DNA from 3 places in the Laedolimicola intestinihominis genome. Region 2 is predicted to be linked to each of the others. Evidence: riboswitches for the same ligand, from Rfam matches in the RefSeq annotation. Region 2 holds a riboswitch; each other region holds the start of a gene.
What was found. A riboswitch is a leader RNA that binds a small molecule or an ion and turns the genes downstream of it on or off. The one in region 2 is predicted to bind cyclic di-GMP.

Region 1 (10,494 bases), on a different contig from region 2:
TGTTTAATCAATCTACATTGGTTCTTGGGTATCTGCTGCTATATGGTTATGATGTTAGGGGAAAAAGCTATCAGATGCGATTAGTCGGAATGGCTTTAGGTGCTGCACTTACCTGCTTCGTATTTTATCGAAATCATAAAAACAGAACCTATAAAAGAAATCTGAAAGATCTGATACAAGAATTTGATATCACTTCTTCCAGAACAAAATGGCAGATATGTCAGATTTTATGCGTACCGATTGTCCTTTGCATTGCAGAACTTTGTAATATGCCACGTGCAATGTGGGCTGGTATTGCGGCCATGTCCACGATTTTGCCGTTTATGGAAGATATGCACTACAGAGTCCGTAAAAGGATTGTCGGAAATATTGCAGGTGTTATATGTTTTACAGTATTATATTTTCTGCTTCCTTCGTCAATCTATGCATATATAGGAATTCTTGGTGGAATCGGTGTAGGATTTTCAGCACAATATGGCTGGCAGGCAGTATTTAACACATTTGGTGCTTTAGCCATTGCTGCAGAGACTTATGGACTACAAGGAGCGGTTAGTCTTAGAGTGATTCAAAATGTTTTTGGTGTTGTGTTTGCTTTAGCATTTTGTGTTATATTTTATTGGTTTATGTCTAAAAAAAACGGTTCATGCGGGACTCAATGTACGCTTTAATGAAGAAAAACAGATTACTTCTGATAACGAAATTCAAAAGTGGGCGAAACAGATTGTAAAATAGTACTCTTAGCGGAACTAATCAGGTGATAGGTAACATTTACTTCAGGATCAGTTAAGGGAATCCGTTTCCGTCCTTTCAGAGTCTGCTCTGAGCCGGGTGCTTTACTGCTGGAAAAACATAATAATGTGGAAGTCCTGACCAATTCTTCAAACTCAAATTCATCTGTCTGTATCAGAAAGCGGGATGCTGGCATTTTGCTCTTTACCAGATTTGTCCAGAAACCGATTTCATCACGAAGAAGGCAGTTAAAACCGTTAAGCTGTGAAAGACTCAGCTGAGAATATTCTGCCAATTTGTGTTCTTTCGGGATACAGACATAGAGCTGCTCCTTAAGATAAGGGATGCAGAGAAGATTTTTATCTGAACAGGCCTGTGGCAAAATACCGATATCAGCATTGCCGGAACTGGCATTTTGAAGGATTTCATCCATATTTGTCAGTTTTGAGGAAATAATATTATCGGAATTTGACAAAGGAGTGTGATTATATGGGTAAAGCGATTTTGGCAGCAATCGTTACATTGATTGTTGGTTATTTATAGCAATTCAACTTTATAATGCAACAGCGGTGAATTGCATATCGCAAAGATGCCGTTTGAATGTTGCACTAATTTCTTGACTTACGATAAAATTTGCGATAAACGATTTTTGGAAGGAATATAATCATGTCGAAAGATGAATATTTGATCACAGATCCACCCCTTAAAGCGCTGACTGTTTTTGCGATGCCGATGATCCTTGGCAGTTTTTTTCAACAAGTATACAATATGGCCGATTCCATAATAGTTGGTCAATTTGTTGGCTCCTCGGCACTTGCGGCTGTTGGTGCTTGTGCTGCACTGACCAATGTTTTTATTTGTGTGGCGCTTGGTGCTGGTGTGGGCGCAGGTGTGCTTGTAAGCCGCTATTTTGGTGCAAAAAATTATGGTAAAATGAAAACCATTGTGTCAACGTCCCTGATCAGCTTTTTGATCTTAAGCGTTGTCCTTGGTGTCTTTGGCTTTTGCTTTTCTCATTTCATGATGAGCGGATTACAAACCCCTGCCGATATATTGGAAGAAGCAGTATTGTATCTGCGTGTCTACTTTGTGGGTTTCCCGTTTCTATTCATGTACAACATTCTTTCCACCATGTTCACTTCCATCGGTGAATCCAAAATTCCGCTGGGACTGCTGATATTCTCATCTATCCTGAATATTTTTATGGATCTCTGGATGGTGGCTGGTCTTGGTCTGGGGGTGTTTGGTGTAGCCCTTGCGACCTTGATCGCACAAGGAATTTCTGCCGTGTTTTCGTTTTTGATCTTTCTGTCTCGGATGCGGCAATACAAGAGCTCCTTTAGCAGGTTCGACCGGCAGGAGCTGTATTCCATGCTTCGCATTGCGGTACCATCGGTTTTGCAGCAGTCCACAGTGTCTATCGGTATGATGATCGTGCAGGCAGTGGTAAATCCCTTCGGCACACAGGCACTTGCCGGGTATGCGGCAACGATGCGGGTAGAAAATGTTTTTTCGCTGATCTTCGTATCCATCGGCAATGCAGTTTCGCCGTTTGTATCCCAGAATCTTGGCGCAAAGAAAATTGAGCGTATCAAAAAAGGCTACCATGTTGCACTGATGCTGGATCTGTGCTTTGCGGCCATTGCGTTTGTGACCATTGAAGCGCTGCATACGCAGATCTCCTCACTGTTCTTAGGAAAAGACGGAACGGCGTTTGCCTATCAGGTGTCTGGTGATTATATGAGGTGGATTGGTTACTTTTTCATCTTCATGGGTATCAAGATGGCAACCGATGGAGTTCTTCGCGGACTTGGAATCATGCGGCCGTTTCTTATTGCAAATATGGTAAACCTTGCAATCCGCTTGTCTGTTGCTTTGATTTGTGCACCGCGTTTTGGCATTGCTTTTGTTTGGCTTGCAGTCCCGGCAGGTTGGCTTGCAAACTTCCTTATTTCCTATGCGGCGCTCAGAAGATCGTGGCCAGAGGATAAAGCAGCGGTATCTCAATGATTTCATGCAGTGGAGAGGTGCTTTGTTCTGACGGGTTCCACTTACAGAGAATGAAGCATTGATGTTTCTGCTGATATGGTATTCCGCATCAACAACTCTTTTTCAGATGATACGGTCAAAGGTATTTATTTCTGATTGTGGAAGATTCTTTGATATAATCGCAACTTTTATACAGACCATTGCTGGCTGTATTGTACTGACAGGAAAGAATGTGGCACAGATTAGTGATGAAATATCTAATCCTGTCATTGCCGGAATTATATACTGGCTGATAAGAATACTGATCTGCGGTGGATGTCTGGTGGGTGCGGGAATACTTGTAGCGTTTATAGGGATAAAGATTGCAGGGGTATATAAGAAGTGCTGTTGGGATATGATTACCATATTGGTAACAATTATAAGCATGGAAATAGCAATCTACTTTGGAGATTGGATAAAGACAAGAACACCGATTAATCTGCTATTTCTCTTATTATTCGTGCAACTGGTATATGTTGCAATCAGGTGGTATATGAAAGGCTGGCGGGATACAAGGAGTCATTATTAAAATTGCAAACAGATAGATAAAATATATAAATCTATCCATTTGCATATAGAATACTTTTATCTTTTGAACATTGTAAATATGATGCATAAATAGTATATTGTCAGCATAATTGATACAGATAATAAAACGAAAAACAACATCATCTCCAAATATTGTATGAATACAGAAAGTAGAAATTAAGAAATTTCCTCTGTTTTCTTCTTTCTGTATTCATTTGGACTCATATGATAATATTGTCTAAACTTCCGGCAGAAATAGCCGGAACTTGTAAATCCGGTTTCTTCTGCAATGGAAGAAACCGATTTTTGAGTGATATAAAGTTGTTCAGCAGCCTGTGCTAGTCTGTATTGAATTAGATATGCTACCGGAGAACAGTGGATGCCAGTTTGAAAAATGTGTAAAGCTCCACTTTTGCTGATAGATGCCGATGCCGCAATCGTCTCCAATGTAATCTCTTCCATGTAGTGATCATGAATATACTGCATCATAGCTTGTAATTTTGCTTGTTTGTGATTTAATCGATGAATACTGTTAGAATCAGAAGTCCAGTCCATATTTTTTTGCAATATGTTCCAAAGCTGAAATAAAAGTTGTATAGTACATAATTCATTATCCGGCTTAGTTTCCTGAATAGTACAAATTTGCGACAAAAGTTGTAGCACCTGTTTTCCAAATGTGTTGGATGGACTGAAAACTTGATATGGAACAGACGAGCTTATCACAGGAAGAATATATTTTTCGTAAATGAGGCTGTTTTCGGGTGCTAATAGGGTTGGCGAAAAAACAATATTAGGTGCAAATGTACTGCTTTGTGCTTCAAAACGATGCAGGACACCGCTATTGATAAATATGCCGCAACCTTTATGTAGTTCTATTTTACTTGTACCTATAAGGCAGAGCGCAGTACCTTCAGCAGTATAAAGAAATTCTAATTCATGATGCCAATGCCAGTCAATGCGATGGAAGTCAAATTTCCAAATATTATCAGGATAGTATGCAAATGGATAACGATTGTTGCCATGCTGGATGGTTTCTCGTAGTGTTTCATCTGTAGTTATCTTAAAAGTCTCCATGCTATATTTCCTCATAAATAATAAAATTTGTTATATTGTACCATAAATATATGATTTTATACAATGACTAGATATAAAGTTTACGATATAATTACATTTATTAGAGGAGGACAAAATGAAAAGCCAATATAATAAGACAATTACAGCCTGTTTTGTAGGTTATATTGTACAAGCTATCGTTAATAATTTTACACCACTGCTTTTTTTGTTTTTTCAGAAATGCTATCATATTCCAATTTCCCAAATTACATTGTTAGTGACTTTTAATTTTGGGATACAACTACTGGTTGATTTTCTTTCTGTCAGATTTGTTGATAAAATAGGATATCGGATATCAATGATTATAGCTCATGTTCTAGCAGCGGCAGGATTATTCCTTCTTACAGTTTTACCAGAGATTTTACCAGTTTCCTTTATTGGAATTTTGATTGCTGTAATGATCTATGCGGTAGGTGGTGGACTTTTGGAAGTCCTAGTCAGTCCAGTTGTTGAGGCTTGCCCATCCGACAATAAGGAAAAAGCAATGAGCCTGTTGCATTCTTTTTATTGCTGGGGACACGCCGGAGTTGTACTCATATCAACCGTGTTCTTTTATGTAGTCGGTATAGATAACTGGAAAATATTAGCCATTATTTGGGCGGTAATTCCAATTGGAAATGCTTTTGTTTTTTCAAAGGTTCCCATTGCACCATTGCTTGAGGATGGAGATACCGGACTTGGATTAAAGGAATTGTTTTGGATGAAAATTTTTTGGATTTTGTTGATTATGATGATATGTGCAGGAGCAAGTGAGCAAGCAGTAAGTCAATGGGCCTCTGCTTTTGCAGAAAAAGGTCTTGGAATTTCAAAGGCAGCCGGCGACTTAGCAGGGCCGATGGCATTTGCGGTTCTAATGGGAATATCAAGATTGTTTTATGGTAAGTATGGTGACCGTATCAATTTGGAACACTTTATGATTTATAGTAGTTTTTTATGTATTTTATCCTATTTAGGGATTTCATTATTCTCGATTCCGCTATTAAATCTGATTGCCTGCGCTGTCTGTGGGCTTTCAGTGGGAATCATGTGGCCTGGAACTTTCAGCAAGGCATCAGCAGCTTTGCCCAAAGGGGGAACAGCCATGTTTGCATTGCTGGCATTAGGTGGAGATATAGGTTGTTCAGGAGGTCCTACATTGGTTGGAATGGTATCAGGAGCTTTTGGGGATAACCTAAAGATGGGAATTTTGGCAGGAATTATTTTTCCAGTGTTGCTACTTATAGGAGTCATTCTTTGCAGAAGACAAAAGAAAATTACTAATTATAATACAGTGAAAAGTAGGCACTAAATATAGTTGCTTATTAAAATAAAAAAGAAAGTGAGAAAAAAGGTGGAATTTTTGAAAAACAATCCTAAATGGATACGTCAACCAAAGCAGGTACAAATTAGTGAGGATAAAGTTGTAATTTTTACAGAAAGGGGTATCCTCTGATATTAAAAGTATGTGGTATCGTTTTTCACGAAGGGACAGAGACTACTGTATTGAATGCAGTGAGGATGGCATAAATTTCAGACAAATGCGTATTTTCCATATGTGGGAAGGTGCAGAAAAAATTACTTATGGAATATATGCATGCAGCCCGACAGAAGGCTCATATAAGGCAACATTTTCAAATATGCAGATTACGGAATGTAAATGGGAATCAGATGCAGACTGGCGTGATTGATGGTATGATTTCTAAAGATAAATCTCATATGAGAATCATTATCAGTTAAATTGAATAATAAATATAAGCCAAAAATAATCCCCGAAAAATTTTAGAATTTTTGGGGATTATTTAACATTATAAATAAAGAGTGTCATCTGCATCCACCCATATTTGCATCGTTCCATCAAGATATAATTTTGCATATTCAAGTGGTTCATCAATGGCAAGTGCGTTTAATGAACAGACTGATCCGGGTGTGGTTTATAAATCTTTCTCAGCTTCCCAACAGTCAATACGGAGCATACCAGCACTGGTATACACATCAATGCTGTTGCGTTGTGGATTGTATTCTGCAAATATTGTTCTCATCGTATCATATCTCCTTATCGTCCAATCAATCATTCGTTACAAAAATTAGAAGCATTTCAATCAGTTCACCATGTCGTTTTCATTTTATGTTATACTGTTTTAGAGGATTATCTTGGTCTCCGCTGCCGCTTCGGTCGGCACAGAGCAGAGGTCCACCGGACCTCTTGTGCCCTTGTTTTTGTCCTTATCAGAGTTCGTAAATACTCATGGGACAATATAATACAAGGGAAACAATAAGGGAAAACTCACCTGCGATAAACTTAGTGTTTTCAAGGGCTTGAGAGATATTTGATAATAAAATATAACAATTATTAAATCCCTTTGAATATATGAAATCTCAATTCAAGTTTGCAGAACTAAGAGTATTGGAAGATTAAGGACACCTGTCTTGAAAAAATGTTGGCAGAATAGTATACCGCTGTGATATAATAAAGCAAACGATTTTATATGTAAATTTAAAATTTAAACTGAAAGCCATTTAAGTCTTTCTAAGCGAGAGGAAACCGTATGGATAATTTCAAAAAACTCACAGAGCAACTTATGAAAATATATATTAATGCTGAATCAGTAAATGATTTGGGTATAGAAAATTATTTTGATGAAAATGTCAGTCTGATCGGAACTGGGAAACATGAGCTTTTCAGGAATCTGCATGAGTTTTTGGAATCATTTAAATTTGATGTAAAACGAAGAGATAAAATCAGACTTGAAATAGAAAATTTATATCAGGAGGAAGAAAGACTAGATGATGATCATGTTCTTGCACATGGAACAGTAGATTTTACTGGTCTGTTTAAAGATGGTTCAATCTGTTTCAAAATGGAGACAAGATTTACGATTATCTATAGGTGGACGAATGGAAAATGGCTGGTTCAGCATCTGCATCAGTCAACGCCGGATTTGGAGCAAATGGACGGTGAAGAGTTCCCTGTTACCTTGGGAAAGCAGGTCAAAAAAACCCGGCAGGCTTTTCATGCATTAGGAACTGCATATTATTTAATCTTAAGGTTGAATTTAAAAACAAAGCGTGTTGAGCTTGTCAAAAAAAGTCGAAAAATGATTATTGATATGAAAGATTATACCGAATGGAATCCTAAGATCGAGATTATCGAAAGGGTGATGGCAGAACCGTTTGCGCAGAAGTATATGGAATTTCTTGATATACAGACCATGGCGGCACGGCTTCATAATAAAGAATCTATGTCTTCCGAATTCAAACTAAAGGAAGGAGCATGGTTTCTTGCTATGGTCGTTCCTCAGAGTTATGATAAAAATGGAAATGTTACATCCGTGCTGATTGCAAATCGAGATGTGACAGATGAAAAAATGCGGGAATTAAGACAAGAGGAAGAATTACGGGAGGCTAAATTAAAAGCAGAATGTGCAAATAAAGCAAAATCGACATTCCTGTTCAATATGTCCCATGATATCAGGACGCCTATGAATGCGATTATTGGTTATGCAGAACTGGCGACCAGACATTTGCAAGAAACAGAAAAACTTGGCAGATACCTTGAAAAAATTCAAATATGCGGAAAAGAACTTCTGTCGATGCTTGGTAATGTTCTGAATCTTGCAAGGATTGAAAATAATCAGGTCGAAATGGAATACACTGTTTCGAATGTTCATGAGTGCTTTGAAAATTGTATCATTATGTTCCAACAACAGGCAGAAAGAAAAAATCAAACTCTCTCCCTGACAGAACAAATCATGTATCCGTATGTATATATGGATGCACCGCACCTGTCAGAAGTCTGTCTTAATATTATAAGCAATGCAATAAAGTATACAAATACAGGAGGTAGGATATCCTGTAATGTTGTACAGAAATCCTGTGAAAAAGAAGACCGGTGCAATCTGATCATTACCATTACCGATAATGGAATTGGTATGTCTGAAGAATTCCAAAAGCGTATTTTTGAAACTTTTGAAAGAGAACGTAACACTACGTTAAGTCATATTGATGGTAGTGGCATCGGAATGGGCATTACAAAAAAGCTTGTAGATCTCATGGATGGCACAATAGAAGTGAAAAGCAAGCAGGGTGAGGGTTCCCAATTTACAGTAACGATTCCTTGCAGGAAAGCGTCAAAAGAAGATTCTCTGGTGAAAAAAAATAGTAATCTGAGTAGTAAGAATTGCTTGAACGGTGTTCGAATCTTATTAGTCGAAGATAATGAGATCAACACTGAAATCGCAAAGGAACTATTGACGGAAGAAGGCTGTATTGTTGAGACTGCAAATGATGGTGTTGCATGCATTGATATGATTGAAAAAGCGGATGCTGGTTATTACAAGATGATCCTTATGGATATTCAGATGCCTGTTATGAATGGATATGACGCTGCATTAACTATCCGAAAGATGAAGGATACGAAAAAAGCCAGAATCCCAATTATTGCGATGACGGCCAATGCTTTCGCAGAAGATACACAAAAGGTTCTTTCTGTTGGAATGAATGCTCATGTTGCAAAGCCTGTTGATATGAACATTCTTGTGCCAACAATGATGAAATATTTATAATAGACAGCTTCAAAAAAATGTACAATATAATACCAATAAAGATTCATCGGCAAATCAGTCGAAAGACTGAGACGCAAAGCTATAGGGTCTGTAAAATGACAGCCAGCTGCAACCTTTAAGATGCATTGTCTGGAAAGGCAGTGCATTTTTCCCTTTAGATTTGTGGTGTGTAATAACCTGATGATTTGGGGAGAAAAGAATAATGGATAAAAGTCGAAAAAAATCAGCCGTACTATTTGCAGGTATATTTGTAGTTTTAGGAATGTGGATGATGTTATCAGTACATTGCCGGGCTGCGGAAAAGAATAATGATGAAAAACAGCCACAGATCATCCGTATCGGATCCTTTGAGGATACCTTTGATTATGTCGATAAAAACGGTGTAAGACGAGGATATGGCTACGAACTCATTCGCAGGAACCGGACTGGGCATGTCAATCGTCAGGAAATATGTTGATCTGCTTGGCGGAACCATAGATGTAGAGAGTGAACCGGGAAAGGGCAGCACCTTTACAGTTATACTTAAACACAGGATAGCGGATGAAAGCTATTATGTAAAAAAACGTGCTGAAAGCTCTGAATCAAGCAGTGAAATCCTTGAAGGCAGGAATATTCTTCTGGCAGAATGATCCATTGACCACAAAACAGAAGAAAGAAAAAATAAGAGAAATATAAGAAATTCGAAAGAGAATGTACAAGAAGAATGGAAATCCCTTTGTTATACTGAACCTATACAACGAAAGAAGAGGGGACTACCATGACCAGACAGAAAAATAAAGCAGAGTACAGGGATGAGCGCACAGCAGATCCGGAAGATGAATGGGATGTACGGAGAAGCAGAACGGATGTCCGCCACCGGAGTGGAAATACAGGAAACCACCGCCGCGGACGCCGTCGGAATCGGCAAAAGGCCCGCATCCGCTTTCTGGCGTCCATGCTCGGGACGCTTCTGGAGGCGATCCTGCTGGTGCTGGTGGCCTATACAGCGTTAAATCTTTTTTGCGGGTTTGGAAAAGTGAATACGCAGAAATTGCGGGAGCAGGGTTACCCGGAAAGCCTGATTGCGCTGGTGGAGCGCAACCCAGAGACGAAGGATTTCGTGCTGGATTATCCGAAATACAAGGGACTGGAAGAAATTGACATTTCGAAAGACGTGATGAAGGGAGAGATTCCCCATTTTTTGCAGTGGGATGAGCGCTGGGGATACGAAACCTATGGTAGCGATTTTCTGGCAGTGACAGGCTGCGGACCCACCTGTCTGTCTATGGTGACCTGCGGTCTGACTGGCGATACGCAGTGGAATCCCTATGAGGTGGCAAAAATGGCCGAGGATAACGGTTATTATGTGGATGGGTCCGGTTCTTCCTGGGCTCTGATGAGCAGCGGTGCGGAAAAGCTGGGGCTTACCGTCTCCAGCGTGATTTTTGATGCGGAGCATATCCGTGCCACCTTGGAGGCGGGTCAGCCGATTATCTGCGTGATGGGCCCGGGCGACTTCACGAATGCGGGACATTTTCTGGTGCTGACAGGCGTGGATAAGAACGGCGACATCATT
Region 2 (10,494 bases):
CTCTGCAATTTTCAGATCCAAGAGAACCTCAAAACAGCTTCCCTGTCCCAGTTCACTTTCCACATCAATGGTACCTCCCATTGCCTCAACCAGGTTCTTAGTAATCGCCATTCCAAGTCCGGTTCCCTGTATTTTGTTTGTAAGGGAACTTTCCGCACGGGTAAACGCATCAAAAATTGTATCCTTGAAATCTGCCGACATTCCCATACCATTGTCACAGACTAAAAAGCGGTACTTTGCATAGACAGATGACTTTGTCTCACATTCTTCTACCAGAAGCTGAATTTTTCCACCCTCCTGCGTATATTTTATGGCATTAGACAGCAGATTACTGAAAATCTGCATCAAATGAACCTGATCACCATTCACCCACTCATGGTGAATATTTTCTTTTATGACTGTAAAAGTCTGCTGCTTTTCATATATTTGAGAATGAAATATAGTGTCAAGTTCCTGCATAAATTCCAAAATTGAAAAATCAGAGTACTTAAAAACCGTTTTTCCTGCCTCAATCTTGCTCATATCCAAAACATCATTGATAATTCCTAACAGATGCTGTGATGAAATATCTATTTTATCTGCATACTCTATAACTTTTGCTTTATTACCTGCATCATGTCTGATCAAAGATGTGATACCAATGATTGCATTCATAGGTGTGCGAATATCATGTGACATATTAGACAGGAAATCCGTTTTCGCCTTATTTGCATTTTCAGCTGTCTGTAAAGCCTCTGTTGCAACGTTCTTTGCCTTTTTCAGTTTTTGATTGACTACTTCCATTTCCTTCATTGTTTGTAAATGAAGTTCATTATTTCTTTTTTCATATTCTGCTTTTTGATCTGCAAGACTAAGTCTGGAAATACTGTAGAATAATCCGGCAAAAAGTAAAAGTATAGAACCTGCCATGAGTATTGTTGTAAACAGCACCATTTTCTGGTAATCCATCAGCACATTGTCAACAACTCCATTTGCCACAATGCATACCAAAATGGTGTTGTTGCTTTCTATCGGGCAATACCCCAGATAATAGGGGTTCTGTTTTCCCAAAAGTGCAACTCCGGATTCCCTGTTATCAAACTTCTTTTTGAACAAATCAGCTTCCTCTTCTGTAACAGCCTGTTCCCCTTTTAAATGTTTTAACAAAGAATAATTACGCAGGTATTTATCACCACTCTGGTTCGTATACGTAATATTTCCGTCATGATCCAACATGAACAAATATGCATTCCCATCATAACCTTTCAGTTTTAACATGGAATCCAGTTTCGAATGATCATACACAGTTCCAATTGCCGTATAAGTTTCCCCATTGATCGTATATTCCTGACATGGGATTGCAACCAGATAACCGTCTTTTTTCTTCTGATCATAATCAAGACGCACCAGTTTTCCAATATTGTATCCATTCTTTAAGTCCAGCAGAAGTTTACTTGGCATATCAATCCGCATTTTTGTTCCACCTGCTGATATTGCCTGACCATTCTCCTGAAGGAATATAAGTGTACTTTCCGATTCTTTTTCCCATGCCTCAAAGAAACTTTTGTTCACATCCGTTTCAAGAGACAGCTCCCTCTCATGAAGTAAAAATTCCTCAACCAACTGCAGCTGGCTGTAGTATCCACTCACCTGAAGATCATAGGTCTGCTGTATCTGTTCAACAACAGCTCCCATACTGCTTTTTCCGTTTTCGCTGATATACTTCTTAGACTTACTTATCAGATACTTGATACAACCTAAGCTTAAAAGAATAATAAGTAGTATAAGCAACAGCCTTGTTATTTTTTTTCTTTTATTTACCGTTTGTTCTATCTCCACTTTTACTGTTCAACCTCTATATAGTCTTCCGGTGCTGACGGCTGCTGTCCTTTTGACATTGCTTCGATCCATGCACTTGATAATGTTGTCTCTTTAAGCTGCTCAATCTCACATTTCGGATTTATTTTTTTCAAAACAGACATTGTGGTGTCTGTAAGAAGAATCGAGTATTCCTTTTCTTTGTCTATTTTCTTATCATTAACTGTTAAGTCCTTTAACGAAAATCCACTTTCCTCTTGATTGACGATCATTTTCATACCGGATGCAATTGGTAATTCGTATTTATTGGTTACATAAAAATTCTCATCCGCATCGGCGAGATAATTTTCCACGAGTTCACAAACCTGTTTACCATTCATTTTTGCAAAATATAATGCTGTATCTGAACTCTTCGCTGTCATCATGCCAACCCGGCTATTGGTGCATTCTCCTTTGTACATAGAAGAAGTGAAATAATAATATGGTGTCAGAGCCAGCTGTGCATCATTTTCTTCTCTGATCGTAGTTAAAATGGAAGATGCTGCATCACGGCCACTTCTATCGTTCAGTGAAATGGAATATTCATTTTCAAAATTCACCGTTGCTTTTTCTTCTGAATCTTTACGGTTCATTACACTGCGCAAAGTATCAAAAGCCTGTGTTTCATCCATTTCCCCTGACAGTAATCCGTGAACAGCCTCAAGACCTGCATGAAATGATTTTTGGGCGGAATATCGGATATAAACAGCATTATTATTAATTTCATCTTCCAGTCCAGGCACATCCTGCATCATGGTTGGAACATCTGTATTCAATGAAATAACACCACTTCCACCCGCAATCAGCTTTTGCCCCTCTTCTGAAATCATACAGTCCAGCACATCCAGTGCAGTATCCAGTTTCTCCCGGTCTTTTTCCAGGTTTTTGTTAAATGCAATGTTTAAGGACGGAGTCATGTACACATAGGATTCATCCGATGTCTGTGAAAAGTAAGGGATACGGATCAGCTCCGCATCCATCTGTTTCTGCAGCTGCTGCATAATCGTCGGATGTCCATGAAACATTGCTGATTTTCCCTCGACAAACATCTGGGTTCCTGTATCGACGTCAATATTGATATCTTCTTTACCAAAGTGCGAGTCTTTCAGAAACTGGCTGGTTTCTGAAAAAATACGTTTCCATAATGCATCATCAAACTTTACTTCATCCACTGCAGTTTCTGCACCGTTTCGCCATTCAATACCATCCAGGCTTGTAAACTCACCGATTGCCGCTGCCTGGATGATTTCATTATTAGACCAGTCTTCACCAAGATCCATGGAATACGGTTTTATGCCATTATCATAAAACTGCTGACAGGCCTGTACATATTCCTCATAATTTTCTGGAATCTTTACGCCATACTGATCAAACAGTGTTTTGTTGGCAATGATCGTCTGCGGAATACCACAGATTGGCAGCCACTGGATTTCATCCTCCTCATTCTTATAATATTGCACCGCATAAGAATAATACTTGGAAACAACATCATAAGAAGCAAAATCCATAAGATAAGGCTGTAAGTCCTGTGCATCTGTTCCAGAGAATCGACGTACTGTTATGATATCCGGTAATTCATCATGTTCTTTAAAATAACTGTATAAATCGGTATCATTGTTACCAATAATAAATTCAATATCCTGATCAGGAAACTGTTCATGGATATAGGGTGCAATATTTTTCATCAAACGATTTTCCCACAGATAAACGGTAAGATGATCATCATTTTTAGATACTTCTTTCTTTGACTGTCCACATCCAGACAAGACAGCAGATGCTACAAGTACACCTGCCACCACTGCAATCAGACAACGTTTTGCCTTTTTCATACTTTTATTTTCCTCATTCTTTCCTGATAAAATCATTATTGTTACGCCTACGAAATAACACCGTAAAAAAGCACCGTCAGACAGACAGTGCACCTCATTTTATGCAACTGGCTGCCATTTTACAGGCCCTGTAGCTTTGCGTCCCAGACTTTCATCTGGTTTGCCGATTTCCTTATTATAGATATAGCTTTTAAACTTATGCAAAAAAACTAATTTTATTATACTTTAACGTTCTACTATGCACAAGAAAAAAATTACCGTTTTAACGTTCAAAAACAAAAAAAGAACAGCCGATACATATACTCGAACTGTTCTCCTACTTCCGAAGTCCACGCAGCATTGACATTACTGTTTCCTGCTCATTTGTACTCAGATCGTTCCATATCCCTAGAACTTCTTTCTGTTTTTCTGTCAGATTCTCTGAATTATCTTCTTGAAAAAACTGTGATAATCTATATTTACTGATATCACGCTTTTCACACAAAGATGTTATTTTATCCGCAGATTTCTCCACAGACAACAATAGGCTTCCTACTATCTTATCAACTCATTCACGATTGTCAACGTGTTGCGATGAATTTCACCATACTTAAGATATCCACCGTATTGGAAAGGTTGATCTTATAAATACATTCCCCATTGTACTGTACAATATATAAATATCCCCGGCTTACTACACAGTTTTCATTTAAATAGTAAGTCGTAAAAGGAAGCATCGAAGAATGGATATTTCTGCTGGATGGCTTTCTTCACCGCAACATACATATCTGCGTCTGCATACTCCTGTACTGGAAATAAGATATGCATGCGAGGACGGGCAGACTTCTTTCCTTTATCAAGCATGTGATGTCTGCTTTCTCCGATCTTTTCCTGTCACGATGTAGTATTGCTTCTTGTTTTCATACATTTCCACATCTGCGGCTTTCAGAAGCGACTCAAAATCCGTGTCCTTTGTACCGCTTATCGTCGTACCGAGGGACGCGGTAGCACCCAGTTGGCTTTTTGCCGTTTCCAGTAGTTTCTGAAACGCCGGATGTGTGATGTTTGGCAGAACCGCAATGAACTCATCTCCGCCAAACCGATACACATGACGCTTTCCGAACACAGATTTCAGCGTCTGTGCGGTCTGCACAATGAATTTATCACCGGCGTCATGTCCCTTTTGGTCATTTATTTCCTTTAGGCCATTTATGTCGCACATGACAATCGCCAGGGGAAAATACTTCTCCAGCTTTTCTGTGTACGCCCAATCCAGTGCTTTTCTGTTTTTACAATCTGTGAGCTGGTCATATAATGCACTGTGCTCCAGTGCATCTGCATTATCGCGCAGTCTTATCATAAAAGAGATCATAAACTCGATCATATCTATCAGATTCGAGATCTCATGCAATTTCTCTTCGGGAGAATTGTCCACACCGTAGAATCCGACCATCTTGCCGTTGATTTTGATTGGCCCTGTCACAAGGGTATTGACACCCTGAGGTTTCAGCCGTTCATAGATGGCTTCGCTTGTTTTTTTGCATTCTTCAATGTCATGGATGATGACATTGTTGGATTCTTGATATTGTGCAAACCATGCTTCAATGATGCCTTCATACGGCACATCCTGCAAGTTATCTTTTTCTTTGGATACGCCCGCTTTGCACCACTCGTAGGTGTTGTCAAACGTTCCGCGGTCATTCTGTTCAAAGATGTACGCTCGATCGGCGGTCATACGCTGTCCGATATACTCCACCAGTTGATTCAGTACTTTGTCCGGATTTTCTTCTGAAGCGGCATACCGAACCATGTCCGTGAGGAATCTCTCGTAATTCAGGATTCGTTCCTGCGATTCGCGCTTGCTGACTTCCAACATTTCCTTTTCCTTATGGTACAGGATTCTCTGAAGCTTGCTTCGCATCATCATGGCAGTCAGAAGCATACTCAGCACCCCGTACAGAATAACATTCACTAGGTTTTTGGATAGAATTGGGGTGTGCTGCGCAAAGAAAGCAAGTCCGATATAGAGCAGCATACTGCTCAGAATCAGCCCGTTCATGACCGCCGTTCTGGCGGTAAACAGCAGCGGCGCTGCCAGTATGAACACAATGTAGTTGACAGTGAGCTCCTCCGGTGCAATCAGCGTTCCCGTAATAATGCCGAACAGCAGCAGCGCGGCAAAAAAGCTGTATACAACCAGTTTTTTCCCCATACATCCTGTTTTACTTTCTCATAATCACCACAACTAAACATAAACAACGAAACAATTTGATTCATACGTTTTTTCTCTTCAAACTCTGTTCAATTACCGCTTTGCCCGTCTCATAAGGAGCACAGATTCAACGGTACTTTCATTGTCCCAATCAAGTTCATATAATTCCTGTTCATTGATAAATACAGGAAAACGGAACTTGAGACTTCTTAAAATCCTGCCATCCTCTTGTTCTGCATGGCATATCGTGAGGGTGATCAAGTAAAGAGTCGCGCAAAGTTTGGTTTTGCAATGAAGGATATTATTAATAATTTGCTTGGAGCTGGTGGAGAAGTAGAAATAAGCAGATTGTGAACACATGCGTTCACAATCTGCTTATTTAATACGAGATTCTGTTATTCTGGGAGTCGTCCCTCATACATAATGCTGAGTTCGCCGTAGACCTGTCTCCAGTTCCGAATGCTCATAGTCCATTTTTTCATGGCTTCGAAAGTTGCCAGATACAGGGCTTTCAGGAGCGCTGTATCACTTGGGAATACGCTTCTCTGACGGTTGAGCTTACGGTAAGCAGTTGGTTTATCACCAAAGATACCTCCTCTTACTGCCAGCACAAAGTTTCGCTTAGCAAGCACTTGATGCGTTTCCTCTACATATGCATATTGTCAAGTGTTACAATTAATGACGGAATCCTTTTTCAGTTCTTCCGAAATATATTGTTTCAAAGCATTATCATGCAGTAAAGCACACATGGCTAGATCTTGTAATTCATCACCTTGAATTTTCCAATATTCAGCCATGCGTATACTTATATAAGCCACTCTTTTTCCATGTTTGTTTTTGATATTTACCAACTCTGCTTCTATACAGTCCAAAGCATAAGAACAGGCTCCTGCCCTAGATTTAACTGTTTTCTGTAAAGTCCTGATAACTTTATGGCTACCTGAGTTAGGATATCTACCGGATTCGCAACTACAAGCATGATACCTGCAAAATTTCTCTTTGCTATTTCAGGAATGATTGACTTAAATATTGCTACATTTTTATTTACGAGATCAAGCCTTGTCTCTCCCGGTTTCTGTCCCGCTCCGGCAGATATGACAACAATTGCAGCATCAGCCACATCATCATAATCTCCGGCATATATTTTCATCGGACTCGCAAATGGAATACCATGACTGATATCCATTGCTTCTCCTTCTGCCTTGTTCTTATCTGCATCGATAAGGACAATCTCTGTAAACAAGCCACTCTGCATCAGAGCAAATACCGATGCAGAACCAACAAAGCCACAGCCTATCATTACTGCTTTTTTGAATTAATCACTTTCTTCTTCGTAATAATCTCATCTCCTTAATAATTCTCTTCATGTACTTCAAAATAGCTCTGTGGATGATTACATACCGGACATACTTCAGGCGCCTTAGTTCCTACCACAATATGTCCGCAGTTACGGCATTCCCATACCTTAACTTCGCTCTTTTCAAATACCTGTGCAGTTTCAATATTCTTAAGAAGTGCACGATATCTTTCCTCATGGTGCTTCTCAATCTCACCTACTGCCCTGAATTTTGCTGCAAGCTCAGGGAATCCTTCTTCCTCAGCTGTTTTAGCAAAGCCATCATACATATCTGTCCACTCATAATTTTCGCCTTCTGCCGCTGCCGCCAGGTTTTCCTTTGTATCACCAATTCCTGCTAATTCCTTGAACCACATCTTTGCATGTTCTTTCTCATTATCTGCAGTCTTTAAAAACAATGCTGACATCTGCTCGTAGCCTTCCTTTTTCGCTACAGAAGCAAAATAGGTATACTTATTTCTTGCCTGTGATTCCCCTGCAAATGCGTCCTGTAAATTCTTCTCTGTCTGTGTTCCTGCATATTTGTTTTCTGCCATCTCTTTTACCTCCGTTTTCTTTACTACTTTTTCAAAATCTGATGCCGGGTGCTTGCACAAAGGACATATAAAGTCATCCGGTAATTCCTACTTTACCTTCTCCCTGCATTTCGGGCAAATGCCTTTAAATGAAATATCGTAATCCACAAATTCAATTCCATGAGTGTTATGAATTCTTTCCAGCAAATCCGGTATTTGATCCATATCCACATCAAAAATTTCACCGCACTTTATACATCTTACATGGTAATGATTTTTCAATGTAAAATCAAATCGGTTCGGTCCATTCGGAACTTCAACCTTTCTTAATGCACCTTCCTCGACCAATATATCAAGATTTCTATATACAGTTCCTTTTCCAATTGATGGATATGCTTCTTTTATAAATTCATACACTTCATTTGCCGTAACGTGTCTTCTCATTTCGTATACGGTATTTTTTACGAGATCTTTTTGAATGGTATTTCTCCTACTTGTCATTCGTCCTCCTTATTAGGATTAGTTCTTAATAAGGATTATATACCACCACTATCCTGTTGTCAATAAAAATAGTAATAATTCTCATTATTATAAAAACTGCCAAACTGAGCATATTTTACCTGAATAACTATTTTATTTTGCGTTCAAATACATATTCTGAATCTGAAGATAAATCAGACCTAAACGAATATCCGATTCTGTCAAATTTCTGAATCTCCACCGGATTTTCAATATTATTTTCCGCTATGAATCTGACCATTTCACCACGAGCCATCTTGGCATAGGTACCTTTTGTTACCAATTTATCTCCGGATAACTCACAAAATACAATCGTAATATATCTGTCCTGTGATGTCAGATACTTTTCTATACATTTTGAGTATTCTTTTGATGCAAGATTAATGATAATCCTACTGTCATCGATTACTGAGCGGTATAACAATTCTCCCCAGTACTCATACAGACTTTTTGCATCTCCAATTTCAACCTTTGCCTGCATTTCAAGACGATAAGGAGTCACACCATCCATTGGTTTTAAAATGCCATAAAACGCAGACAAGATTCTTAAATGATTTTGCAAATACTCAAACTGCTGGATTTCAAACACAGATGGTGCCATATATTGAAATGCAATCCCATCATATGCTAAAACAGCCGGAGTAAGCCTGTTATAAAGATCCATATTTTCCAATCTGTTAAAGTTCTGCTCTGCAATCTTGTCATTACATTTCCAGATAGCTTTCAGTTCTTCTTTTGATTTGCTTTTCATCCAGTTTAATACTTCTACTGTCTTATCAATATAGACAGGCAGTTCAACCGGTGCTAAGTTATCGGTATCTACAATCATCTTTTTTGCAGGTGATAAAATAATCTTCATTATGCCAATTCCTTAAGCATATTTTCAGGATCATCTGCCGCCTTGACTTTATCATTTGCCTTTATAATGATTCCCTGCTCATCAATAAGATATGTAGTTCTTACTACACCCATAGATACTTTTCCATAATTTTTCTTTTCTTTCCAGACATCATATGCTTCAATAACTTTACGCTCCGGATCTGATAATAGCGTAAATGCCAGTCCGTATTTTTCTTCAAATCTCTTGTGAGACGCTACAGAGTCCTTGCTTACTCCGAGAATAACAGCTCCCTTCTCAGTAAACTGTGGATAACGCTCAGAAAAGCCACATGCCTGCTTCGTACATCCTGGTGTATTATCCTTTGGATAAAAATATAAGATTACTTTTTTTCCTGCATAATCGCTTAATTTATGCATTTCTCCATTCTGATCCGGCAATTCAAAGTCCGGTGCTTTTATTCCTAACTCTAACATTTACTATTCCTCCGCTTTTGTATTTTCCACCTGTTTTCTTGTTCTTTTATTACCTGAAATCATTTTATGACCAGAATAGACTGCCATAATCATGCATATCAGAGAGCCAAACGCAAAGTATTTGTGTGCTGCTTTTAACCCTTTATATCCTGTATAAAAAGTTCCAACCATTGTAACTATTGCTCCGATTGACCAATATTTATGTGCTTTCATTTTATACCTCCAAATTGATTAAGCTGTTTCCAAAATAAATATCTCTGGATCATTAACAATATTATACATTCCATCCATTACTTTCGACAAGTAGGGAAAGAAAAATAATCATTCCAAATACAAAAGGATGTATCACGATAATTCTGGCATTACCTTGACGCATCATTTCGTGTTGTATTTTTTATTCTTCTTAATGACAGCTCATTAATATCTACATAACCAAGCTGACTTAAAATGCCATTTGTTCTGGTTTCGTACCCTATATGAATATGTCTGTCAAAACATACATATGTCCCCATAATCTTCTCCTTTTTCTAATAACCCTAATACAATAAATCCCGATTAGTATTTCCACTCATTTTAGAAAATGGGCAACTCCGATTGGAATTGCCCACTCATTGCACTAATTATGCGATTTTTTCTTGCTTGCACCGATTTCTGCATCAAATGATGTAAGTTTGATGTAAATCGCTGTTTTTTCAGTTTTTTATCAAATGAAGTACGTCCCGTCTATTTACTATGAAAGTCCTGAACGGCAGCCATGAATGAGTCATGCTTGCATGAACGAATTCATGGATATCGGGCAGGCTAAACTGTATGAGTAAGCAGGGCAATCGCCCGGATTACGAATGCAGTTGGCAGTTACGGGAGTGCCATAGGCACGGAGTAACTGACTTTCATATATTTACATCCTAATAGAGCTTTGCACCAGCCGGGATG
Region 3 (10,494 bases), on a different contig from region 2:
GATTCGAAATTATTTTCATCAGATTGATCTGGATCCGGCGTTCCGTATCGGGGACGAGGGCGAGCTGAAGCTATTGAAAGGTGATGTGGTGCAGGAGCTTCTGGAGGAGCATTACGGCGCTGAGGATCCGGAAGAACGGGCAAGATTCACGGAATTTGTGGAGGTCTATGCCACCGGAAAAAGCGATGTGGCCATTGAAAATCTGATTTTGCAGCTCTATGAGTTTGCGGTGAGCTATCCCTACCCGAAGCGATGGCTTGCGGAGTGTATGGAGCCTTATAGGGCGCAGACGGAGGGAGATCTGGAGCGTAGTCCCTGGATGCAGTTTTTGATGAATTATGTAAACCGGACATTTGCGGATCTGGAACAGGAAATTCGGAGAATGCTGGATATCTGCCATCTGCCTGGTGGACCTTATATGTATGAAGATGCGGTACAGGCGGATTTGCTTCAGGTGCAGGAGCTTCTGAGCTGCCGTGGTTATGAGAACATCCGGGAGCGGTTGACGGATCTTTCCTTTGCGCGGCTTTCCACAAAGAAGGATCCGAATGTGGAAGAAGAACGGAAGAATCAGATTAAGGCCTTTCGGGAGAGTATGAAAAAGAGCCTGAAGGACCTGAAAGAGAAGTTTTTCAATCTGCCCCTTACCGGTGTACTGGATGTAATTCAGAAGGCGGCTCCGACGACGGCGGTGCTGCTTTCCCTGACGGCGGAATTCGCAGATCGGTATCAGGAGAAGAAGCGGCTTAAAAATCTGGCGGATTTTCCGGATCTGGAGCATCTGGCACTGGAGATTCTGGTGGAGGATGTGGAGACCGGAGAGGATAGCAGGATGAAGATTGTGCCGACCGACGCGGCGCGGGAGCTGTCTGCCCGGTACGCACAGATTATGATTGACGAGTACCAGGACAGTAACCTGATTCAGGAGATTATTCTAAACAGCGTAAGCCGCGGACAGGGCATTCCCAATGTGTTCATGGTGGGTGACGTGAAGCAGAGCATCTACCGGTTTCGTCTGGCCAGGCCGGAGCTGTTTATGGAGAAGTATCATACTTATCCGCAGAGTGATGAGGCGGCGGAGATTCGGATTGATTTGCATAAGAATTTCAGAAGCCGGAGAGAGGTGCTGGAGGGGACGAACGATGTCTTCGAGAAGCTGATGACGGAAGCCGTGGGCGGCATCACCTATGACAGCGCGGCGGCGTTGTATCTGGGAGCGGAGATGCCGGAGCCGGAGAGTGGAATTAACGTGTCAGAACTGTTATTGTTAGAGAAAAACAAGGATTCCCTGCCCGAGACAGAGGACACGGACCAGGCCGAGCTGACCGACCGGGAGTTGGAGGCCCATGCGGCAGCCGACTGCATCCGCCGGGTCATGGCAGAGGGAAAAGTCTGGGATCGGGAAGCCGGAGCTTTTAGATCAGTGCGCTATGGGGATATTGTGATTCTGCTCCGCAGCCTGACCGGATGGGGTGATGTGTACGCCCGGGTATTGAACGCGGCGGGTATCCCGGCCCATACGGAATCCAGGACCGGATATTTTACCACGATCGAGATTCAGACCCTGTTAAATCTTTTGCGTATCGTGGATAATCCCAGACAGGATATCCCGCTGGCGGCGGTGCTGAAATCTATGATTGGCGGATTTACGGATGTGGAGCTGGCAAAGATTAAGAGCGCGTATCCGGATGTGAAGTTTCATGAGGCGTGCAGAAAGTATGCAGAAAAGAAAAAGAAGGAAAATGTAAAAAAGCAAGATGCAAAAGGGAAGGATGCGGAGTGTACAATAGAAGTACAAATCCAGGAGAAACTTCAGACCTTCTTCCATAATCTCCGCACCTACCGCGAACATGCCGAATTCCTCCCCATCCATGAACTCATCGAGGAGCTTCTCAGGATCACCGGCTACGGCGACTACCTGGCGGCAGAGCCGGCGGGGACCCAGCGGGAGGCCAATGTGCGGATGCTCATTGAGCGAGCCATTGCCTTTGAGAAGACCAGCTACCGGGGACTGTTCCATTTTGTAAGGTATATGGAGCAGCTGCAGAGCTATAAGGAAGACTTCGGCGAGGCCGGTATTCTGGGTGAAAATGAAAATGCGGTCCGTATTATGACCATTCACAAGAGTAAAGGTCTGGAATTCCCTGTTGTCATCGTGGCCGGACTTGGCAAGAGCTTTAACCGGCAGGATATCCGGAGCCGGGTCGTGATTCACCCGGAGCTGGGCGTAGGCGTAGATTGGGTGGACGCCGAGCTTCGTACCCGCACCGCCTCGCTCCCCAAACGGGTGCTGCAAAAGGCTCTGGATCTGGAGATGCTGGGAGAGGAGCTGCGCGTCCTCTATGTGGCATTTACCAGAGCGAAGGAAAAACTGATTCTGCTGGGCAGTGCGGCAAAGCTGGAGGAAAAGATGGGAAAAAGCCTGTCTTTTCGCACGATTTCCACGGCAGGAACTTACCTGGACTGGGTGCTTCCGGCTGTGGCGGGAAGTGGGGAGAGTCCCTTCGAAGTAAAAACAGTGACACTGGAAGGTCAGACGGAAGAAGCGCTGATCCGGCAGATGGAAAAGGAAGAACAGTGGGAGATTTTCGCCCACCCGGAGGAGCTTCCGGGAACAGACGAGGAGTATGCGAAGCTTCTGGAGAAACAGCTGTCCGACACTTACCCGTGGCAGGAGGATATCACCCTGCAGGGCAAGTTCAGTGTATCAGAATTGAAGAAAATGGGACAGACGGAAGAGGAGGATGCGGATACCCTTCTCTATCCGGCGGAAGAAATTGTGCCTTATATTCCGCGGTTTATGTCAGAGAAGGAACCGATCAGCGGAGCAGCCAGAGGTACGGCTTATCACCGGGCTCTGGAATGTCTGGATTTCCGGGAATTGTATCATTCGGAAAAGGTGAAGGAAGGACTGGCGCGGCTGGTGGAAGAGGGGCGGATGACGCAGGAGCAGGCGGACGTGGTACGCCCCTACGATATCTATGCCTTTGCACGGACGCCGTTGGCGAAGCGCATGAGCGCAGCCCGGGCTCGGGAAGAATTCCATACAGAGCAGCCCTTCGTAATCCGGATGCCCGCCCGGGAGCTTGAAATCGGCTGCGGAAGCGACGAGCCGGTTCTGATCCAGGGAATCATTGACGCCTGGTTCTATGAAAAAAATGAAAATGGGGAAAACGAGATCGTGGTTGTGGATTATAAGACCGATTTCGTGAAAGACGGTGGAGAACTTCTGAAAAAATACAAAAAGCAGCTGGATTATTATCAGCTGACCCTGGAGCGGCTCACCGGAAAACGGGTAAAGGAGAAGATTATTTATTCCTTCTGCCTGGAAGAGGAGATACATGCTCTCCGGTTGAATCCCCACAATAGATTGTGTATAATGAGCGGAGAAAAAACGTCAGCTTGCAGTTCCGCACAAATTGATTATTACGAAAGATAGATAAAGGAGTAACGACATGCCAGTATTCGATTTTAACAGCGCCCCGGCAGGCGCCCCGAAGGAGCCGGAGTGTACCTATACTACATACCGCACTAATTGCACAGAGGCCAGCCCGGAGCAGCCGATTCTTCTGCTTGACAATACAAAGCGTCAGTGGGAGCATCATTCCTGCGGCGTATTCACGAACCCGGCCAAGCAGACGGCCTTTGAATTCAAGGAAGAAGACGGAAAATTCAACGCGGATATTCTTTTGATTGACGCCCGTTTTGTGAGCCTGATCAAATGGCTGGGCGAGCATCAGATCCACGTACGCCTGTCCGGTGCCAACCGGGAGGACGGATATGCCGTATACAAGATTCGGGAGACAGCCTTTGGCGGCGGCACCAAGCTTTCCGCAGAGGACGGCTTTCTGCAGTTTATGATCGACCGGCTTTTTGCCAGCAACGCGCCTTCCGAGGAAGAAACGGATGAAGATCAGGACGAGGTCGGCGACGACATGAAGCTGACCAGTCTCCAGAGCATCACTGATTTCATGACCTGTGCAGGCCGTACACTTCCGGACAATATTCAGCTCTGGGCCAGAAGAAACCTGGCGGTGGCCCACTCCCATGAAGTATCCCCGGAGGAAAAGCGTCACGCCCAGAGGGCCCTGTCCATTATGATGAATATTCAATGGAAGAGCAATTATTTTGAAGCCATTGATCCGAAGGAAGCCCGCAGAATTCTCGATGAAGAGCTCTACGGCATGGAGAAAGTAAAGCAGCGTATTATCGAAACCATCATACAGATTAACCGTACCCATACACTTCCGGCTTACGGACTGCTTCTGGTGGGACCGGCCGGAACCGGAAAATCCCAGATCGCCTATGCGGTGGCGCGTATCCTGAAGCTGCCGTGGACCACCCTGGACATGAGCTCCATCAACGATCCGGAGCAGCTGACCGGAAGCTCCCGTGTCTATGCCAACGCGAAGCCGGGTATCATCATGGAGGCGTTTTCCATGTCAGGCGAGTCCAATCTGGTGTTCATTATCAATGAGCTGGACAAGGCCAACGCCGGAAAGGGCAACGGCAATCCCGCAGATGTGCTGCTGACACTGCTGGATAACCTGGGCTTCACCGACAACTACATGGAATGTATGGTGCCCACCGTAGGCGTGTACCCAATCGCCACAGCCAACGATAAGAGCCAGATCAGCGCGCCGCTCATGTCCCGTTTTGCGGTGATTGATATTCCGGATTACACGGAAGAAGAGAAAAAGGTGATTTTTTCCAAATTTGCGTTGCCGAAGGTGTTGAAGCGCATGAGCCTTCGTAAGGATGAGTGCATCGTGACGCCGGAAGGCCTGGACGCAGTCATTGCCAAGTATGCGGATACGACCGGAATCCGCGACCTGGAGCAGGCGGCGGAGCATATCGCGGCCAATGCGCTGTACCAGATTGAAGTAAATGAAGTAAAAGCCGTGAAATTTGATGCACAGATGGTGGAAGAACTGTTAGGATAAAATTTTATATAAGACGAACGAAATGGCGCAGGTTACCCCATGGGAAGCTGCGTCATTTTTGAGATCGGAAGCTATCTGTTTCATTTTGTGAGGTATGGGGTTCTTGCTGCGTTTTTCGCAAGAGAAAATATCCCATGACTCCGTCAAAATTTCCATATTTACAAAAAGAAAGGTAGATAGTATGCTCTAGTGAGGGAGAGATTTACCATGAGTGAAAATATGAAACAATCAAAGGGGATTGAAATGGTCAGCGGTTCGCTGCGGAAAAGACCATTCATACGGCTTTTTTGCTCTGCGGCCTTATAGGACTTCTGACAGGCGGAATCTGTTTTTCCTTTGCGAAGGGGATGCTGTCGCTGATGAACACCAAGCCGGAGCTTATTGATGGTGCGGTTTTATATCTGAAAATCTATGCCGTCGGCATGCCGGCTATGGGTATCTACAATTTTGGCAACGGCGTCATGAGCGCTTCGGGCGATACAAAGCATCCGCTGATGTATCTTGCTTTTGCGGGTGTAATCAATGTGATTCTGAACCTGTTTTTCGTTATTGAGTGTCACATGGCGGCGGAAGGCGTGGCTCTGGCCAGCGCTATTTCCCAGTATCTGTCGGCATTTCTGATTCTGGCACATCTGATGAGGCGCTCAAAGCGGTGTAAATTCCTTCGATGCAGTGACCGTATCGGGAAATGCGGCAGCCACCAACGCAGATACCATTATTTTCAATGTGATGTACGCTTTTTATACCGGCTGCACCAGCTTTATGGGGCAGAACCGCGGCGCCGGGCAGAGAAAGCGGGTGTTAAAAAGCTATTTTATTAGTTTGTTTTATTCCTTTGCCATCGGCGCGATTCTGGGCGGCTTGCTTTTTGTGTTCGGGCGGCAGTTTCTAAGCCTCTTCGCCACCGAGGCGGCGGTCTTGGATGTGGGCATGCAGCGAATCCGGATTATGGCCTTTTCCTATATGATTTCGGCTTTTATGGACTGCACCATTGCGGCCTCCAGAGGACTTGGAAAGAGCGTGGCGCCGACGGTCATCGTGATTTTGGGATCCTGCGTGTTTCGAATTGCATGGATTTACACGGTTTTCGCATATTTTCATACGATTCCGTCACTTTATCTGCTGTATTTCTTCTCCTGGACGATCACGTCGGTGGCGGAGATTCTTTACTTTGTACACACCTGGCGGAAAATGGTGCGTGAGGGGCAGTTATAAGGACAGCCTAAGGGAAATGATTTCGCGAGTCGCGTGAATGGAACCACAGAAAATGAGTATTTGAGGAACAGGTATGGAAAATTTTGAAGATAATTTGTTTTTAAAGGCCAATCTGGAGAAAGAAATTCCGATTCTGCGGACGCAGATCCAGAATCTCTACGAGCAGCTTGACCGGAAATTTCACCTACAGGGGGCTATGGTGCCGATTACCTTCGGCATGGATACGGACTGTCTGGGCTCCTACACCCGGGGCAGTCACAATGAGAAGGAGCATTTTCATTTTTCTCTGCTTTTTATCGGCTATGCGGTGAAGCATCCGCTGAGCAAAGAGGAGCGGACAGATCTCTACCGCCATGAATACGCCCATTACATGCAGTACAATATGCCGATTCCGAAGCAGTATCAGTGGCAGTCAGGCACCCACGGCAGCGCCTGGAAATACTGTTGTTCCCTGGTGGGCGCAGCACCGACGCCCTATTACAAGGCAGGCGAGGCATTGATGAAGCATAATTACGACAAGGTCCTGAAAAATCCGATTCACGATAAGACGGTCCCTCTGCGGGATCGGTATCGGCGGGAGCAGGAGCATAAGAAAGCGAAAGACAGCGTAATTCAGTATCAAATCGGTGAGCAGGTGTCTCATCCCAAATTCGGGCATGGCAGGGTGGAAAAAGTAGAGCAGAAAACGGGCTCGGTGAATCTGCATATCCGGTTTGAAGATGGGGTGCGGAAGATTGATCAGAAGTGGCTGATTCGGTCGAAGTATCAGAAAAAAGGATTGAATCTTGATCAATCTCAATGATTCGTCGTTTCAAAAGCATTAAAAGCATCAAAACGGCGTGGTTTTGCTTGCGTACAGTGGAATATGGGAGTATAATGATATCAATATTTTCGCTTGAGTTTAAAAGCTTTAATAGGATATTCGGCAAACCAGATGAAAGTCTGGGACGCAAAGCTAAAGGGCCTGTAAAATGGCAGCCAGTTGCATGAAATGAGGTGCACTGTCTGTTTGGCAGTGCTTTTTTATGGTAAAATAAAGCTTCATCAGATACATAGGAATTGTTGGATATTTTGATATTGTAAAAAAGGAAAATAGCAGAATAGCAGGAATAGAAGAAAAATGAAAGGAAAAAGAATAATTGCAGGCATTTTGCTTGCGGGAATTTTAGCAGTCACCCTGACAGGGTGTAAAAATACAGACAGCAGTAAAAAAGAAACCGAAAAGCCGGTCATTACACTCGGCAGCGACAGTTATCCACCCTATAATTATCTGAATGAGGATGGTGTGCCGACGGGCATAGATGTAGAACTGGCTACGGAAGCATTCAAAAGAATGGGCTATCAGGTGGAGGTTGTCCAGATTAACTGGGAGAAGAAAAAGGAACTGGTGGAGAGCGGAGAGATTGACTGTATCATGGGTTGTTTTTCCATGGAAGGACGCCTTGACGATTATCGCTGGGCGGGACCGTACATAGCAAGCCGTCAGGTGGTTGCGGTAAATGAGAACAGTGATATCTATAAACTGAGTGACTTGGAGGGAAAGAACCTGGCTGTCCAGTCCACAACCAAACCGGAAGGCATCTTCCTGAATCGGACGGATGAGAGAATTCCAAAGCTGGGTAATCTGATCAGCCTGGGACACAGGGAGCTGATCTATACGTTTCTTGGAAAAGGATATGTAGATGCAGTTGCAGCACACGAGGAATCTATCGTTCAGTATATGAAGGATTATGATGCAAGCTTCCGTATTCTGGAAGAGCCTCTGATGATCACCGGAATAGGTGTCGCTTTTGCAAAAGATGATGACAGAGGAATCTGTGAGCAGATGGGGCAGACGTTGGAAGAAATGCGTCAGGATGGCACATCCCTGAAAATCATTGAAAAATACCTGGATGATCCCCGGAAGTACCTGGAGGTGGATGATCTTGGATATTAAGAGAAAGAAAAAAGAAAAACGGATCCAGCTGCTCGGAGGTTTGATTGGAATCTGTGTGGCAGTAGTCTCTCTGTTTTATTTCTTCCACGCAGAAAAAGCGGAAGCAGAGAAAAGAATGGTGGAGATTGTAAACTATGTGAAAGTGCAGTGCTCCACCTACACCCATTATAATGAATCTTCGGAATCCAAAAGTCTTCTCCGTGCCATTGAAAGTGCTAGACAGATGAGCACGAATATCGATACGGAAATAGAAAACGGCGGTCAGCTAAGTCGGGATTTTCTGAAAGAAAACCTGCAGACTCTCTGGGTGGATGGTATCATTATACTGGATGCAGAGGGAAAGATGGACTGTGAATACAGTATGGATGAGTCTCTGACTAATGAGATCACGGAGTATCTGCAAAAAGACATTATCATGGATTTTGACGGATATGAAGAAAGAACTTATTCAGAACGGTTTAACAGGAAAGACGGATCACATATTGACATTGCAGCCTGTGCCAGAAAAGATGCACCAGGTATCGTTGCGACCTATTATTACACATCTCCTGAATTTGCCAGAAACTATACGCTGACGATACAAGGGCTTTTAAATGGTTATAGTGTCCAGAAAGATGGAACGATTATTGTTGCAGACGAGGGAATCGTTGTTGCCAGCAATGATGAGAGCCTGTTAGGGCAGAATACAACCGACAACGAAGTTGTTCAGGCAATGAAAAAGCATACAGACAGTCAGCACATTTATCATTTGAAGAACGAAGGAGCCGGATGCTACGGAATCATGCTGAAGCAGCGTGATTATTATATCTATGCGTATCTTTCGGATACGGAAGTATTCAGTAATCTTCCATTAAGTGTGATAAGTGTTATTTTTCTTTATTTTCTGATATTCAGCACATTCTGGTTCTGGACATACAGAATAAAGCAGGCACATCAGAAACAGGAACAGGAAAAAGATGAAAAATATAAGACAGAACTTCTGATAGCTGCAAAAAAGGCAGAAGCCGCCAATGAGGCAAAAACGGAGTTTCTCCAGCGGATGAGCCATGATATTCGGACTCCGATCAATGGAATCTGCGGTTTGGTCAATATGGCAGACCATTACGCAGATGATATGGAGAAGCAGACAGAATACAGGACAAAGATTAAAGAGGCATCTAATCTGTTGCTGGAGCTGGTAAACGATGTTCTGGACATGAGTAAGCTTGAGTCAGGTGAAATCGTTCTGGAAGAGATTCCGTTTAATCTGAGCAGTATTTTCAGGGAAGTATTTGTTGTGATCGAGCAGATGGCTGCAGAACAGAATATCCGGATCATGTGGGAGAAAAAAGAAATTACACACCGCGATTTTATTGGAAGTCCGGGGTATGTGAAACGTGTGATGATGAATATTCTGTCGAATGCGGTGAAATATAACAGAGAAAACGGAGAAATTTATATCAGCTGCATAGAAATTCCATCCAAACAGCCCGGAATGACGACAATGGAATTTGTCTGCCGGGATACAGGAATCGGAATGACTGAGGAGTTCCAGAAACGTGTGTTTGAACCATTTGCACAGGAACACACAGGAAGCCGAACAAAATTTACAGGAACAGGCCTGGGAATGCCGATTTCAAAGAAGCTGGTCGAAAAAATGGGCGGAACGATTACCTTTGAAAGTGAAGAAGGTGCGGGAACCACATTTGTGATCCGGGTTCCGTTTAAAATAGATCCGGATGTGGATAAACGTGAAGAACAGAAGAATGTATCCGAAAAATCTATAAAGGGGCGGCATATTCTTCTGGCAGAGGATAACGAGCTGAACATGAAAATTGCAGAGTTTATGCTTCAGAATGAAGGTGCTGATGTGACAAAGGCATGGAATGGACAGGAAGCTGTTGAACTGTTCAGAAATAGTGAACAGGGTGAATTTGATGTTATTCTTATGGACATTATGATGCCGGTCATGAATGGCTATGAAGCTACAAAGAGGATCCGGGCTTTGGACAGAGAGGATGCAAAGAAAATACCAATCATTGCAATGACAGCAAATGCGTTTACGGAGGACAGAATAAGAGCAAAAGAAGCAGAAATGGACGAACATATCTCTAAGCCTGTTGATGTGAAGCTATTGGTAAAGGTAATTCATGAATTGCTGAATTAGCGGAAAATAATTTCAGATAGGGGATTCGTAATGAAAAAGAAAAAATGGAACAGAGCTTTGGCTGTGCTTTTTGTGATGATGACTGCCGTAACACTTCTTTCGGGCTGCGGCAGCAAAAGCGCGGAAAAAGAAGATGCAGAAACAATCACGGTGTATTTATGGAGCACAAGCCTGTATGAAAAATATGCGCCATACATCCAGGAACAGCTTCCGGACATCCAGGTTGAATTTGTCGTGGGAAATAACGATCTGGA

Region 1: linked by a shared signal. The riboswitch ahead of WMO29_RS11380 (hypothetical protein) and the one ahead of WMO29_RS10620 (ABC transporter substrate-binding protein) in region 2 are both predicted to bind cyclic di-GMP.
Region 3: linked by a shared signal. The riboswitch ahead of WMO29_RS08085 (substrate-binding periplasmic protein) and the one ahead of WMO29_RS10620 (ABC transporter substrate-binding protein) in region 2 are both predicted to bind cyclic di-GMP.

What each region holds. Positions count from the first base shown of each region.
Region 1 is NZ_JBBMFE010000010.1:113,521-124,014, forward strand. It holds gene WMO29_RS11335 (FUSC family protein) at 1-668, shown strand, start outside; gene WMO29_RS11340 (LysR family transcriptional regulator substrate-binding protein) at 683-1,162, opposite strand; gene WMO29_RS11345 (MATE family efflux transporter) at 1,396-2,739, shown strand; gene WMO29_RS11350 (DUF6040 family protein) at 2,801-3,286, shown strand; gene WMO29_RS11355 (helix-turn-helix domain-containing protein) at 3,463-4,359, opposite strand; gene WMO29_RS11360 (MFS transporter) at 4,475-5,686, shown strand; gene WMO29_RS11365 (DUF1349 domain-containing protein) at 5,841-6,065, shown strand; partial or broken gene WMO29_RS11370 (DUF6061 family protein) at 6,183-6,416, opposite strand; gene WMO29_RS11375 (ATP-binding protein) at 6,924-8,939, shown strand; cyclic di-GMP riboswitch class I at 8,978-9,053, shown strand; gene WMO29_RS11380 (hypothetical protein) at 9,142-9,396, shown strand; gene WMO29_RS11385 (ATP-binding protein) at 9,371-9,568, shown strand; gene WMO29_RS11390 (C39 family peptidase) at 9,697-10,494, shown strand, end outside.
Region 2 is NZ_JBBMFE010000009.1:85,718-96,211, forward strand. It holds gene WMO29_RS10615 (ATP-binding protein) at 1-1,818, opposite strand, end outside; gene WMO29_RS10620 (ABC transporter substrate-binding protein) at 1,821-3,665, opposite strand; cyclic di-GMP riboswitch class I at 3,765-3,840, opposite strand; gene WMO29_RS10625 (hypothetical protein) at 4,350-4,508, opposite strand; gene WMO29_RS10630 (sensor domain-containing diguanylate cyclase) at 4,501-5,856, opposite strand; partial or broken gene WMO29_RS10635 (IS256 family transposase) at 6,252-6,428, opposite strand; partial or broken gene WMO29_RS10640 (phosphohydrolase) at 6,531-6,782, opposite strand; partial or broken gene WMO29_RS10645 (lactate/malate family dehydrogenase) at 6,773-7,194, opposite strand; gene rbr (rubrerythrin) at 7,207-7,749, opposite strand; gene WMO29_RS10655 (Fur family transcriptional regulator) at 7,837-8,229, opposite strand; gene yaaA (peroxide stress protein YaaA) at 8,357-9,106, opposite strand; gene bcp (thioredoxin-dependent thiol peroxidase) at 9,106-9,561, opposite strand; gene WMO29_RS10670 (DUF6219 family protein) at 9,565-9,774, opposite strand; partial or broken gene WMO29_RS10675 (lysine--tRNA ligase) at 10,467-10,494, opposite strand, start outside.
Region 3 is NZ_JBBMFE010000006.1:23,483-33,976, forward strand. It holds gene addA (helicase-exonuclease AddAB subunit AddA) at 1-3,439, shown strand, start outside; gene WMO29_RS08065 (AAA family ATPase) at 3,456-4,943, shown strand; gene WMO29_RS08070 (MATE family efflux transporter) at 5,231-5,764, shown strand; gene WMO29_RS08075 (MATE family efflux transporter) at 5,658-6,158, shown strand; gene WMO29_RS08080 (hypothetical protein) at 6,232-6,960, shown strand; cyclic di-GMP riboswitch class I at 7,073-7,148, shown strand; gene WMO29_RS08085 (substrate-binding periplasmic protein) at 7,279-8,094, shown strand; gene WMO29_RS08090 (ATP-binding response regulator) at 8,078-10,240, shown strand; gene WMO29_RS08095 (ABC transporter substrate-binding protein) at 10,271-10,494, shown strand, end outside.